Regions from separate parts of the Streptomyces sp. NPDC021212 genome, predicted to be linked through region 1. Evidence: riboswitches for the same ligand, from Rfam matches in the RefSeq annotation. Region 1 holds a riboswitch; each other region holds the start of a gene.
What was found. Region 1 has a riboswitch for cyclic di-AMP ahead of ACH4SI_RS35035 (NlpC/P60 family protein). Riboswitches for the same ligand answer to the same signal wherever they lie in the genome.
Positions count from the first base shown of each region.

Region 2: another riboswitch for cyclic di-AMP. It lies ahead of ACH4SI_RS36800 (transglycosylase family protein); the one in region 1 lies ahead of ACH4SI_RS35035 (NlpC/P60 family protein).
Region 3: another riboswitch for cyclic di-AMP. It lies ahead of ACH4SI_RS14495 (M23 family metallopeptidase); the one in region 1 lies ahead of ACH4SI_RS35035 (NlpC/P60 family protein).
Region 4: another riboswitch for cyclic di-AMP. It lies ahead of ACH4SI_RS21340 (M23 family metallopeptidase); the one in region 1 lies ahead of ACH4SI_RS35035 (NlpC/P60 family protein).

Region 1 covers NZ_JBIRPZ010000016.1:167,309-170,507, forward strand. The annotation lists gene ACH4SI_RS35030 (L,D-transpeptidase) at 1-432, shown strand, start outside; gene ACH4SI_RS35035 (NlpC/P60 family protein) at 498-1,694, opposite strand; cyclic di-AMP (ydaO/yuaA leader) riboswitch at 1,702-1,889, opposite strand; gene pcrA (DNA helicase PcrA) at 2,073-3,199, shown strand, end outside.
Region 2 covers NZ_JBIRPZ010000019.1:31,234-34,432, reverse strand. The annotation lists gene eno (phosphopyruvate hydratase) at 1-876, opposite strand, end outside; gene ACH4SI_RS36800 (transglycosylase family protein) at 991-1,665, opposite strand; cyclic di-AMP (ydaO/yuaA leader) riboswitch at 1,672-1,838, opposite strand; gene ACH4SI_RS36795 (transglycosylase family protein) at 2,095-3,015, opposite strand; gene ACH4SI_RS36790 (cytochrome P450) at 3,128-3,199, opposite strand, start outside.
Region 3 covers NZ_JBIRPZ010000004.1:646,215-649,413, reverse strand. The annotation lists gene ACH4SI_RS14500 (aldo/keto reductase) at 1-142, opposite strand, end outside; gene ACH4SI_RS14495 (M23 family metallopeptidase) at 330-1,508, opposite strand; cyclic di-AMP (ydaO/yuaA leader) riboswitch at 1,520-1,650, opposite strand; gene ACH4SI_RS14490 (PP2C family protein-serine/threonine phosphatase) at 1,923-3,155, opposite strand.
Region 4 covers NZ_JBIRPZ010000007.1:415,335-418,533, reverse strand. The annotation lists gene ACH4SI_RS21345 (M16 family metallopeptidase) at 1-864, shown strand, start outside; cyclic di-AMP (ydaO/yuaA leader) riboswitch at 1,089-1,251, shown strand; gene ACH4SI_RS21340 (M23 family metallopeptidase) at 1,265-2,059, shown strand; gene ACH4SI_RS21335 (GntR family transcriptional regulator) at 2,261-3,040, shown strand; gene ACH4SI_RS21330 (HPr family phosphocarrier protein) at 3,155-3,199, opposite strand, start outside.

The sequences.
Region 1 (3,199 bases):
GTCATGAAGCTGATCAACGCGCAGAAGGCGGCGGGGCACAACCCCAACGCGGCGCGCAAGTGCCCCACCAACAAGGGCCGCATCGCCTGCGTCGACCTCACCCGGCAGCTCAGCTGGGTGCAGGACGGTTCGCGGCTCACGTTCGGGCCGGTGCCGGTGCGTACCGGGCGGGACAAGTACGAGACCCGCACCGGGCTGAAAAGGATCTACTGGCGGGACATCGACCACTGGTCGACGATTTACCACGTGGCCATGCCGTACAGCCAGTTCTTCGACGGCGGCCAGGCCTTCCACTCCATCGCGGGAAGCGTGTGGTCGCCACCCGGCTCCCATGGCTGCGTCAACATGCGTTCCGGCGACGCGAAGAAGTACTGGAGCCTGTTGCGGAACGGCGACGACGTGTACGTGTACGGGCGTAAGCCGGGCACGTGACCCGGAAGCGGGGGTGGCTGCCCGAGCGCGATCGCTCACCGTGCGGCCACCCCCGCTTACCGTGGCTAGGCAGGCCGCACGCTTCCGTAGATCGGCATCTCGGTGATCGGCGCCTTCTTCACCACATCGCCCGGCTTCGGCGCGTGGATCATCATCCCGTCGCCGATGTAGAGGCCGACGTGGCTGATGTCGTCGTAGAAGAAGACGAGGTCACCGGGCTTGAGGTCGGAGGTGGAGACGCGCGTGCCGACCTTCACCTGGTCGAACGTGGTGCGCGGCAGCGAGACACCGGCGGCCTTCCAGGCGGCCTGGGTGAGTCCTGAGCAGTCGTAGGAGTTGGGGCCGGTGGCGCCCCAGACGTACGGCTTGCCGAGCTGGGACTCCGCGAAGTCGACCGCCTTGGCCCCCTTGGTGGTGCTCGTGGAGGTGGACGTGGAGCCGGACGAGCCGGACGAGCCGGAACTGCTTCCGGAACCGGAAGAGGAACTGCCGCTCGACTGCTGCTCCTGCTCCTGCGCCTTCTGCCGGGCCGCGGCCTCCCGCTGCTTCTCGGCCAGCTCGGCGGCCTTGCGCCGCGCCTCCTCGGCCTTCTTCTTCTCGATCGCCGCCAGTCGCGCCTTCTCCTTGGCGGTCAGATTCGCCAGCAGCCGGCGGGCCTGCGCGAGCTTGTCCTGGACGGACTTCTTCTTGGCCTTCAGCTCTTTCTGGGTCTCGGTCAGCGACGCCAGGCTCTTGGCGGCCTCGCCGCGCTCCTTGGCGGCCTTCGCGGCCTGCGTCTGGAAGTCGTCGACGGCCCGCTTCTCCGAACCGGCCATCCGGTTCATCAGATGGGACTGGTCGAAGATGTCCTGCGGGTTGTTGGAGAAGAGCAGGCTCGCGGTCGAGGTCATGCCGCCGTTGCGGTACTGGGCCGCGGCGTAGGTGCCGAGGGTGCGGCGGGCCTCGTTGAGCTTCTCCGTGTTCTTGGCGACATCGTCCAGCAGCCGGTCGACCTTGGTGCGCTGCCCCGCGGAGCGATCCTTGGCGGCGTTGTACTGCTGGGTGGCGGTTTCCGCCTGGTGGTAGAGGGTGTCCACCTTCTCCTTGACCGCCTCGATCGACTGTGTGGCGCCGGGCTTCGGGTCGCCCGGTGCGGCGTTCGCGGTCTGGGAGAGGAGGGTGACGGACGCGAGGGCGGCGGTGGTGAATCCGACGGCCGTACGGCGCCCGGTGGAGGAGGCGGCGGTGGGTATTCGGGTCCGCGGCTTGCGGTGCGACGCCAAGGGAGGCGACTCCTTCCGTGGACCGCCTACCGGGTTAGCTGACGGGTTCGGGCGGTACGGAAGGCTGCCCTACGGCCGTGCGCGGGCGGACGACACGTCGTACGTGATGTACGCGTCGTATCGCGGCTCGGGCCGATTCACCCCGGTGTTGCGTTTGGGTCCCCGGCTCCGGCTGCCTTGCGGCGCGACCGGACTCGGCGGAGGCCGCCCGGGCCGGCGCGGTTCGCCGACGGGTGTACGAGCTGCCTGAGGGAGGACGGTAGCCAACTCGTGGGGCTCCTGTGAAGGCTGGTGGTCGTTTTGCCCGAAACCGTTTCGTGACATCCATATGCAGTCCATGCGTAGGCTGTCAGTAGGGCCGCCTAAAATCGGTGAGCGATGAGCAGCCTCTTTGACGACAGCTTCCTGGCGAACCTCGGGCCTCCGGACGAGGAGCCTCCGCCGCCCGAGGATTCCGCCTACCCGGGCCCCGCCGGCGGTTCAGGCGGTGCTTCAGGCGGTTCAGGCGGCGAGGAGGTGCCGCACCACCTCTTCACGGGCGCATTCGACGCGCCGGTGCCGAGCGGGCCCAGAGAGGCGTACTACCGGGACGGCGCGGCCCGCCCCGCCGTCGACCCGACGGCGCTGCTGGAGGGGCTGAACGAGCAGCAGCGGGCCGCCGTGGAGCACACGGGCTCGCCGCTGCTGATCGTCGCCGGGGCCGGGTCCGGCAAGACCCGGGTGCTCACCCACCGCATCGCGTATCTGCTCGGCACCCGCCAGGTGCACCCCGGCCAGATCCTCGCCATCACCTTCACCAACAAGGCGGCGGGCGAGATGAAGGAGCGGGTCGGGGAACTGGTCGGACCGCGGGCGAACGCGATGTGGGTGATGACGTTCCACAGCGCGTGCGTGCGCATCCTGCGCCGCGAGTCGAAGAAGCTGGGCTTCACCTCATCGTTCTCGATCTACGACGCCGCCGACTCGAAGCGGCTGATGGCCCTGGTGTGCCGGGATCTCGACCTGGACCCGAAGAAGTTCCCGCCGAAGTCGTTCAGCGCCAAGATCTCCAACCTGAAGAACGAGCTGATCGACGAGGAGACCTTCGCCGGTCAGGCGGCGGACGGTTTCGAGAAGACGCTCGCCGAGGCGTACGCGATGTACCAGTCGAGGCTGCGCGAGGCCAACGCCCTCGACTTCGACGACATCATCATGACCACGGTCAATCTGCTCCAGGCGTTCCCGGACGTCTCCGAGCACTACCGCCGCCGCTTCCGGCACGTCCTGGTCGACGAGTACCAGGACACCAACCACGCTCAGTACACGCTGGTGCGCGAGCTGGTGGGCACGGATGAGGAGGAGGCCGGGGAGCTGTGCGTCGTGGGCGACGCCGACCAGTCGATCTACGCGTTCCGGGGCGCCACGATCCGTAACATCCTCCAGTTCGAGGAGGACTATCCGGATGCGCGGACGATCCTGCTGGAGCAGAACTACCGCTCCACCCAGACCATCCTGAGCGCGGCCAA
Region 2 (3,199 bases), on a different contig from region 1:
GTCCTCCTCGTTCAGCGGGTCCTCGATGGAGACCAGCGGGTACGCCTCGACCAGCTCGGCGTAGTACGCGGTCATCTCGGACGCGGTGCGGTCCTTGCCCTCGAACTGGTAGACGCCGTCCTTGTGGAACTCGGAGGCGGCGACATCGAGCGCGAGCGCGATGTCCTGGCCGGGCTGGTAGCCGGCCTTCTTGATGGCCTCGACGATCAGGTCCAGGGCGTCCCGGTTGGAGTCGAGGTTCGGCGCGAAGCCGCCCTCGTCGCCGAGACCGGTGGACAGGCCCCGCTCCTTCAGGACGCCCTTCAGGGTGTGGTAGACCTCCGCACCCCAGCGCAGCGCCTCGGAGAAGGACTCCGCACCGACCGGCGCGATCATGAACTCCTGGATGTCCACATTGGAGTCGGCGTGCGAGCCGCCGTTGAGGATGTTCATCATCGGGACCGGCAGCAGGTGCGCGTTCGGGCCACCGAGGTATCGGAAAAGGGGCAGGTCGGACGCCTCGGAGGCGGCGTGCGCCACGGCGAGGGAGACGCCCAGGATGGCGTTGGCGCCGAGCGAGGACTTGTCCGGAGTGGCATCCAGGTCGAACATCGCCTGGTCGATCAGGCGCTGCTCGGTGGCGTCATATCCGACCAGCTCGGGGCCGATCTGCTCGATGACGGCGAGGACGGCCTTCTCCACGCCCTTGCCGCCATAGCGGTTCTTGTCGCCGTCACGGAGTTCGAGGGCCTCGAAGGCGCCGGTGGAGGCGCCGGACGGGACGGCGGCACGGCCGGTGCTGCCGTCGTCGAGGCCGACCTCGACCTCGACCGTGGGGTTCCCTCGCGAGTCGAGGATCTCGCGAGCTACGACGACGTCGATGGACGGCACGAGGATCTCCTTCGTATGTGTCTGCGGTAGCAGCATGAGCCTAACCGCACCGAAGCCCCGGCGGGGTGCACCGTGGGGGGCGGCACACCCGGCCGGGGCTCGTCAAGAGGGTGGGGCGGCTCAGCTCAGGTGGAGCTGCTGGCCGGGGAAGATCAGGTCGGCCTTCTGGATGACGTTCTTGTTGAGGTCGTAGAGCTTCTTCCAGCCTCCCTTGACGTCCTCGGTCTTGGCGATCTTGCCAAGGGTGTCACCGGACTTGACCTTGTACTCGCCGTCGCCCTTCTTGACCGGACCACGGGCCTCGCCGCGCGCGGCGTGCTCGGGCGCGCTGCGGGGCGCGGCCTTCTGCTTGGCGGCCGGGGCCGACTGCGAGGAGTCGGACTGGCTCTGCGACGGGGTGGACTGCGCGGGGGCGGACGGGGCGCCGCCGGCGGTCAGACCCTTGCCGCAGACCGGCCAGGCGCCCTTGCCCTGGCTGGAGAGGACCTTCTCGGCCACCTGGATCTGCTGGGCCTTACCGGCCCTGTCAGCGGTGGGAGCGTAGGCGGTACCGCCGTAGGCGGCCCAGGTGGAGGAGGAGAACTGCAGGCCGCCGTAGTACCCGTTGCCGGTGTTGACCGACCAGTTGCCGCCGGACTCGCACTGCGCGACCTGGTCCCACTGGGACGTGGTGGCGGCAGAGGCGGACGTAGCCCCGATGAGCGGGGCGGCCACGGCGGCACCGGCGAGACCGGCGAACGCTGCGATACGAGTGGCCTTGGACGGACGACGGTGCTTGCCCTGAGCGTTGGACATGTTCGTTCGTTTCCTCACCGACGCCTACGAGGTGAGCTGTCGGGTTCGGGCGTGAGTTGCCCGGCCGGGTGCGGGGTCCGCACCCTGCTTCACCCCTAGCCGTTCGGCCGATTCCGCTGGCCTCGCGGCACTTACCTTGGGTCCCCCGCTCCTGCCTTCGGCGCTGGCGCGTCGGTACCGGACGACCGCCGGCAGGACTCGGCGTGACGGTCGACGGTGCTCGCTTGGTGGCGAGCGGAAAGACGTTAAACACACCTCAGGGAAACGTTCAAACACCCTTATCGCAGCGAAGAGGTACGTTATCGATCTCACTCGGCCCACATTGGTGCAGGTGGGGCCGGGTATGGAGAGACCGGACACGAGGGACGGGCGGGAAAATGTGACGAGAGGTATGTCTCACCGGCGCCAGATCGGGCAAATCCCCCCGAACTACTGGCCCCTGATGGTGAGGTCAAGCCGCTGACCAGGGATGATGAGATCCGGATCGGCTCCGATCAGCTTCTCGTTGGACGCGTAGAGCCGACGCCAGTCGCCGCCCAATTCCTGCTTTTCGGCGATTGCTGAAAGGTTGTCACCCCGACGCACCGTGTAGCCGCCATCCGTGGGGTTTTCGACACGATCGGCCCCGCCGCGCGAGGCGCGGTCGCTCGGCCGCGCGTCTTGGTCCGACTCGCCCCGGTGCTCACCGGAGTCAGCCGGGTCCGAGGCACCCGCGGAGGGGGTCTCGGACGGGGTTTCAGAGGGAGTCTCGGAGGGTTCTTCGGAGGTCTCCCCACCGGAGGAAGGGGACGACGAGGGGTCGGACGCGCCGGAAGAAGAAGGGGACGGCGAGGGCGCGTCGTCGTCCGGCGCGGCGGGCGCCTTGGAGACATGGTTCCGCTCCACCCCGCCGGAGTCCCGGTCCGAGTCGCCGGGCTGCGGGGCCTGCTGGGAGGGGCGTGCCGTACTGCCCGGGTTCACGTCCGGGCTGTCGCCGTCGGCGGTCAGCCCGGCGTTCAGCGCACAGCTGGGCCAGGCGTCCGGGCCGCGGTCGCCGAGGATCGATTCGGCGACGGCTATCTGCTGGGAGCGGCTGGCGAGATCGGGGCGCGGGGCGTAGCCGGTGCCGCCGTACTTCTTCCACATGTCGAGGGTCAGCTGAAGACCGCCGTAGAAGCCGTTGCCCTCGTTGGCGCTCCACATCCCGGCGCTCTCGCACTCGGCGACCCGGTCCCACGTGGACGCGGGGGCGGCCTGGGCGCCGGTCGCCCCCAGGAGCGGGATGGCGATGCTCGCGCCGGTCACCCCCGCCGCGACGACGATGGCCGGAGCCTGGCGGGGGCGGCGGTGACGTCCGTTCCCGGAAAGCATGCGAATCGCCTCTCGTGTGGGGCTCGTTTGTCGGTTGAACATAGCGAGGCCACAGGATCATCACAAGCCGGTGTATTGGAGGTCACGCCACGGTCACACGCCTGATCGGATGTCACTCTCCCCAGGTCACCGGGAGGGTGCGCAGTCCACGCATGATGAGCCCGCCGCGCCAGCGCAAGGCGTC
Region 3 (3,199 bases), on a different contig from region 1:
CGATGAAGTTGCCGCCCGCCGCCACGTAGGCGTCGAGTACCTCGAAGGACTCGGCCTCGTCGGCCGTCCAGCCGAAGACATTGCCGCCCAGGGAGAGCGGGAAGACGGACAGATTGCCGATGGTCTTGCGGGTCTCAGTCATACGTTGCTCCAACGCCCGCGACGGAGGGGTGTATTCCGCCCTTGGGGGCAGAAAAGGAACCGGCGGCCCTGGCGTCAAGGGGGGAGAGAGCGCCAGAGCCGCCGGAGCGAGGGGGGCCGTCGTTACAGCCGGGCCATCAGGGCCCTGCGGATCGAGTGGATCACGCGGGTGACGTTCAGCGCGCCGATCACGGGTTCAGCCCCTTGTCGCGCAGCCAGGGCATCGGATCGATCGGGGAACCGCCGCCGGGCCGGACCTCCAGGTGGAGGTGGGGGCCGGTGACGTTGCCGGTGGCGCCGACGCGGCCGATGGTCTCGCCCGCGGACACCTTGCCCGAGGTGACGACCATGGACGACAGGTGGCAGAACCAGAGCTCGGTGCCGTCATCGAGCTTGAGCACGATGCGGTAGCCGTACGAACCGGCCCAGCCCGCCTGCGTGATGGTGCCGCTGTGCAGCGCCTTGACCGGGGTGCCGGTCGGGGCGGCGAAGTCCTGGCCGGTGTGGTCGGCGGACCACAGGTCGCCGGCCTGGCCGAAGCCCGCGGTCAAGGTGTACGAGGCGACGGGGAGGACCCACCCGCTGGCGGCCTTGGCGGCGGCGGCCTTCGCGGCTGCGGCCTTGGCGGCCGCGGCCTTCGCGGCGGCCTCCTTCTCGGCCTCCGCCTTCGCCTCGGCGGCCTTCTTCTTGGCGGCGGCCTCGGCCTTCTTCTGCGCCGCCAGGTCGCGGGCCTTGGCCGCGGCCTGCGCCGCGTCGTCGGCGGCGGCCTTGGCGGCGGCCCGCACCGCGGCGTCGCGTCTGTCGTCGTCGGCCGCGGTCTGCTGACTCTCGGCCTGCCGCAGGATGCGGGTGCGCAGCGCCTCGCCGGAGTCGGTGGTGCTGGTGGAGAGGGCGGTCGCGGTGGTCTGGGAGCCCTCGTCGTCCCCCGTCAGGGAGCCGATGCCGGGCAGGTCCTTGGCGGCGGGCAGCTGAGCCTTGACCTCGTCGGCGACGTGGGAGAGGTCCGGCATGGAGATCGGTATCGCGGGCCGGTCCTTGGCGCTGGCCATGCCGCCCGCGCCGACCGCCGCGATGACGCCGACGCCGAGGACGGCGCCGCTGCGGGCCATGGCCCCGCCGCGCTGCTTGCCGACGCGGTGCTTGCCGCGCAGCGGGGCGATGGACTCCTCTGTGGGGTTCCACTCGTCCCAGTCGTCCCAGACGGCTTCCTTGGCGAGGGAGGACTCATCCGGTCCTCCGTCGGCTCCGAGGCCGACCGCGGGCCGGGCGCCGGCGTCGAAGCCGACTCCGTACGTGGTCGCCGTGCCGAGGCCGGTACCCGCTGAGCGGTACGGGGCTTGGTCCAGTACGGACCTGTTGGACGCCACCGGGGCGCACTCCTTTCCTTCCTTCTCGCCTACCGGGTTAGCTGACGGGTTCGGAGCAGGAAGGTCTCCTACGGGTCAGGTTCGACCCGATTCACCCCAAGGTGGTGGTTCCCCGGTTCCCTGGTGCTGGCGGTGCTGCTGGTGTGCGTGGTGTCGAGGGTGGTGCTGGCGCTGCACGTACGGGATTCGGCGACGGCGCACGGTGCCGCCCCTGCGGCGGCTGTGTGACCGCGCTGCGTTATCGAACGTTAATAGAGAGCGCGACATGATTCCAAGCTCTTCTGAAGAATCCGCGTAGCTTTGGCATGAACTTAGTAAGCAACAGGGGACAGATGGGGTCGTTTCACCCCAGTTGAAAAGGGTTGGTAAAAACCTCCGGCGAGCTGATCGTGCGTCAATCGTTATGCGTCGTCGTCACGGTCGACTACGGTCCGTGTGCGGAGTGGGGGCCGTGGTTCCGTTCGGTCCGGGCGGGCGCCGGACCGCGAGGAGCGCCATGTCGTCCGAGGCCTCCCCTCCCGTATGGAGCGCCACGTCGTCCACGAGCGCGTCGAGCAGCCCGCCCGGTCCGGTGAAGCGGAGGCCGCGCAGCCGCTCCTCGGGGACGTAGAACGTGCCGTGCGGGTCGCGGGCCTCGGTCACCCCGTCCGTGAACAGCAGCAGCGTCGCGTCCTCGGGGAACCGCAGCTCCGTCACCCGGTCGGGCCAGCCGCCCAGTTCGCCCATCCCCAGCGGCAGCGCGGGCGACTCCGGCTCCAGCGGCCGTACCTCGCCGTCGCCGGGCAGCAGCAGCGGCGGGGGGTGACCGCGGTTGATGAGGCGGAGGGTGGAGTCGCCGCGCGGGATCTCACCGAGGACGGCGGTGGTGAACCCCTCGAACGCCTCCAGCTCGGCCCGCCGCGCGCCCTCGCGCCGCAGCGCCCGCTCCAGCCGCCCCGCGAGCCCCTCCAGCGTCGCCTCCTGCTCCGCGGCCTCCCGGAAGGCGCCGACGAGGACCGCGACGACCTCCACGGCCTGGAGCCCCTTGCCGCGGACGTCCCCGACGATGAGGCGTACGCCGTGCGGGGTGTCCTGCACCGCGTACAGGTCGCCGCCGATCGCGGCGTACCGCTCGGCCGCCACGTAGCGCGCCGCGACGTCCAGCCCGGCGATGCGGGCGGGCGGCACGGGCAGCACGGCCCGCTGCGCCGCCTCCGCGATACCGCGCGCCGAGGCCAGCCGCCGGTCGCTTCGGCGGACGACGCGGTTGATCACGAGCGCGAGCAGGGAGACGGTGGCCACCGTGGCGATCTCGGTCGCGGCCTGGGTGGGGTCCTTCACGCCGTGCAGCTCCGCCAGCAGGCATACGGCGGTGAGGGCGAGGACCGTCGTGAGGATGGTCTGCCGCAGCGGGAAGAGGGAGGCGGCGACCAGCGGGGCCGCGGCGAAGAAGGGGGAGGCGGTGTACGGGGCCGGGGTGGCGAGGTCGAAGGCGACGCCGCCGAGCAGGAGGACGGCGGGCGTCCAGCGGGCCAGCCGGCGACCCGAGGACACCTGGGCGGCCTCCTCGGCGGAGACGACTCCGGCGGCCGCGCCCGGGCCCGGGGGCTCGGCGACGGGCGTACGGGCGGGCGTACGGACGCCCGTACGAGCCCTGCTCCCTCGCACCCGCACGGCCTCTCTCGCTTTCGCTGGTCCATGACCCCGTCATC
Region 4 (3,199 bases), on a different contig from region 1:
CGCCAGGGCACCGAGGAGACCATCGAGGGCATCGACGCCGCGGCGGTGCGGGCCTTCTACGAGGCGCACATCCGGCCGTCCACCACGACCGCGGTCGTCGTCGGCGACCTGGCCGGTGTCGACCTCGACCAGGCGCTCGCCGACACCCTCGGTGCCTGGACCGGCGGCCCGGCTCCGCAGGGCTCGGTCCCGCCGATCATCGCCGACGACACCGGCCGTGTGGTGATCGTCGACCGGCCCGGCGCGGTCCAGACCCAGCTGCTCATCGGGCGCATCGGCGCCGACCGGCACGACCGCGTCTGGCCCGCGCAGGTGCTGGGCACCTACTGCCTGGGCGGCACCCTCACCTCCCGTCTGGACCGGGTACTGCGCGAGGAGAAGGGCTACACCTACGGGGTGCGCGCCTTCGGCCAGGTGCTGCGCTCCACGCCGCCCTCGCCGGCCGGCGGCGGCTCGGCGGGCGCCTCGCTGCTGGCGATCAGCGGTTCGGTGGCCACCGAGGTCACCGGCCCGGCGCTGGAGGACCTGTGGACGGTGCTGCGGACGCTGAAGGAGGAGGGGCTGACGGACGCCGAGCGTGACGTCGCCGTGCAGAACCTCGTCGGTGTCGCCCCGCTCAAGTACGAGACGGCCGCCGCCGTCGCGGGCACGCTCGCCGACCAGGTCGAGCAGCACCTGCCGGACGACTTCCAGGCACAGCTGTACGCCCGGCTCGCCGAGGCGGGCACGGTGGAGGCGACCGCGGCGGTCGTGAGCGCCTTCCCCGCCGACCGGCTGGTGACCGTCCTGGTGGGTGACGCCTCGAAGATCGAGGAGCCGGTCAAGGCGCTCGGCATCGGAGAGGTGCGCGTCATCACCGGCTGAACCGCGTTCCGGCGGGCCCGATATGTCCCGGGGCCCGGCCCAACGCCGTATCACCACAAGGACCCTGGCGTCGAGTGCGACGCCAGGGTCCTCCCTTATGCCCGATTTGAGGGCTGTTTGGTTTGTGGCGAGAACAACAAAAACCCGTAACCGTTTGGTGATCGAAACGCGGCCCGTTTAGCGTCAGTGCGGCTGTTCGCCGGATACCGCCGCACCCGCGGCACGGACAGTCATCGCCGAGTCCCATGGTGCGAGTGCCAGGGGAGCCGGGGACCCAAACGTCCCTGGGGTGAATCGGACGCCTTCCCCGGCCGGGGGAGGGGCCCGTAGGAGACCTTCCTGCTCCGAACCCGTCAGCTAACCCGGTAGGCGAGAGGGAAGGAAAGGAGTGCGCCACCACATGGCGTTCACCCGTGCCGCCGGGAAGCACCGACGTCCCAGCCAGGCCGCCGTCCGTACCGGCGCCAACATCGCCGGCATTACCACGGTCGCCTCGGGCGTCGTCGCCGGCATCGCCGGCCCGGCCCTCGCCGCGACCGGCGAGACGCCGTCTCCCCAGGACACCGGTCTCCGCCAGGCAATGGTGATGGGCGACGGTCTCTCCGACCAGATCGACGCGCAGGCCCAGTCGCAGCAGAGCGCCGCCGAGTTCGCCGCCGCCAAGGCCAAGGCCGAGGCCGTGGCCCGCCAGGAGGCCGCACGGAAGGCCGAGGCCGCCGCGAAGAAGGCCAAGGCGGAGCGCGACGCCAAGGAGCGCGCCGCGCGTGAGGAGGAGCGCAAGCGCCTCAACACGTTCGTCTCGCCCGTCGAGGGCTCCTCCGTCTCCACGGGGTACCAGGCGTCCAGCGGCCTGTGGTCCTCCGGCAGCCACACCGGGATCGACTTCAGCGCCTCCACCGGCACCGAGGTGCATTCGGTGGGCATGGGTGAGGTCGTCGAGGCGGGCTGGGGTGGCTCCTACGGCAACAACGTCGTCATCAAGATGAACGACGGCACCTACACCCAGTACGGCCACCTCTCCTCGATCGGCGTCTCGGTCGGCCAGAAGGTCACCCCCGGCCAGCAGATCGGCCTGTCCGGCGCGACCGGCAACGTCACCGGCCCGCACCTGCACTTCGAGGCCCGCACCACGGCGGAGTACGGCTCGGACATGGACCCGCTGTCGTACCTGCGCTCGCACGGTGTCAACCTCTGACCCGTCGCCCCTCCTGTCGAAAGGCCCCGTCCGCGCCCGGACGGGGCCTTCGGCGTGCCCGCTCCGCTGTGACCAAAAAATATCCCCGAATTTCCTTCGCCCATCGGAAATCCCGGCGGCTTCGAATAGAGTCGCTGAACGCGCGTCAATCGGATGCGTTTCGCGGGGTTGAGGCGGAGGATCGACAATGCGGGACCGGAAGTGAACGGGGATACGACCGCGCTCCAGGGCGGTCGCCGGATTTCGGCACACGCGGTGTGCGCGGCGATCCGTGACGACATCATCTCCGGTGCCTGCCCGCCCGGCAGCCGGCTGACCGAGGAACTGCTCGCCCGGCGCTACGGGGTCTCCCGGGTGCCCGTCCGCGAGGCGCTGCGCACCCTGGAGTCCGAGGGCTTCGTCACCACCCGGCGGCATGCGGGCGCGTGCGTCGCGCAGCCGTCCGAGAAGGAGGCGGCCGACGTCCTGGACATCCGGGCCCTGCTGGAGCCGCTGGGGGCCGCCAGGGCCGCCCAGCGCCGCACCGAGGGGCATCTGAAGGTGCTGCGCGGTCTGGTCCGGCTCGGCCAGGAGCGGGCGGAGCGCGGCCGGCTGGGCGAGCTGCGCTCGCTGGGCGACTGGTTCCACGAGACGCTCGCCCAGGCGTCCGGCAGCCCGAGCCTGGCGGGACTGCTGGTGCAGCTGCGGCGCAAGACGGCGTGGGTGTACGCGGTGGATCCGGCCCGGCAGGCGGCGCGCGGCGCGCAGGCCGTGCAGGGCGCGCCGGGCCCGACGGGGGGCGCGGACCCGTCGGTGCGCGCCGTCGAGTCCTGGGCGGAGCACGGGGCGATCGTGGACGCGGTCGCGCGCGGTGACGCCGACCGGGCCCGCGAGCTCGTCGCCGCGCACACCGAGCGTTCGCTGGCCGAATACCGATGGCGAAACGCGTCCCAGGTGAGAACTTCGAAACAATCCGTAAACACGGCGAGTGGCCGGAATTAACAGCAGCCCGGTAGGCGGCTCAAAGAAATTCCGTAGGCGGAAAAACAACGGGGCCGCGGTGATCCGTAATGGTTCACCGCGGCCCCGCCGCGCAGAAATGCGATTCGGACGGAATCAGACGGTCTCCGGAAGCTCCTCGAGACCCTCGGCCACGAGCTT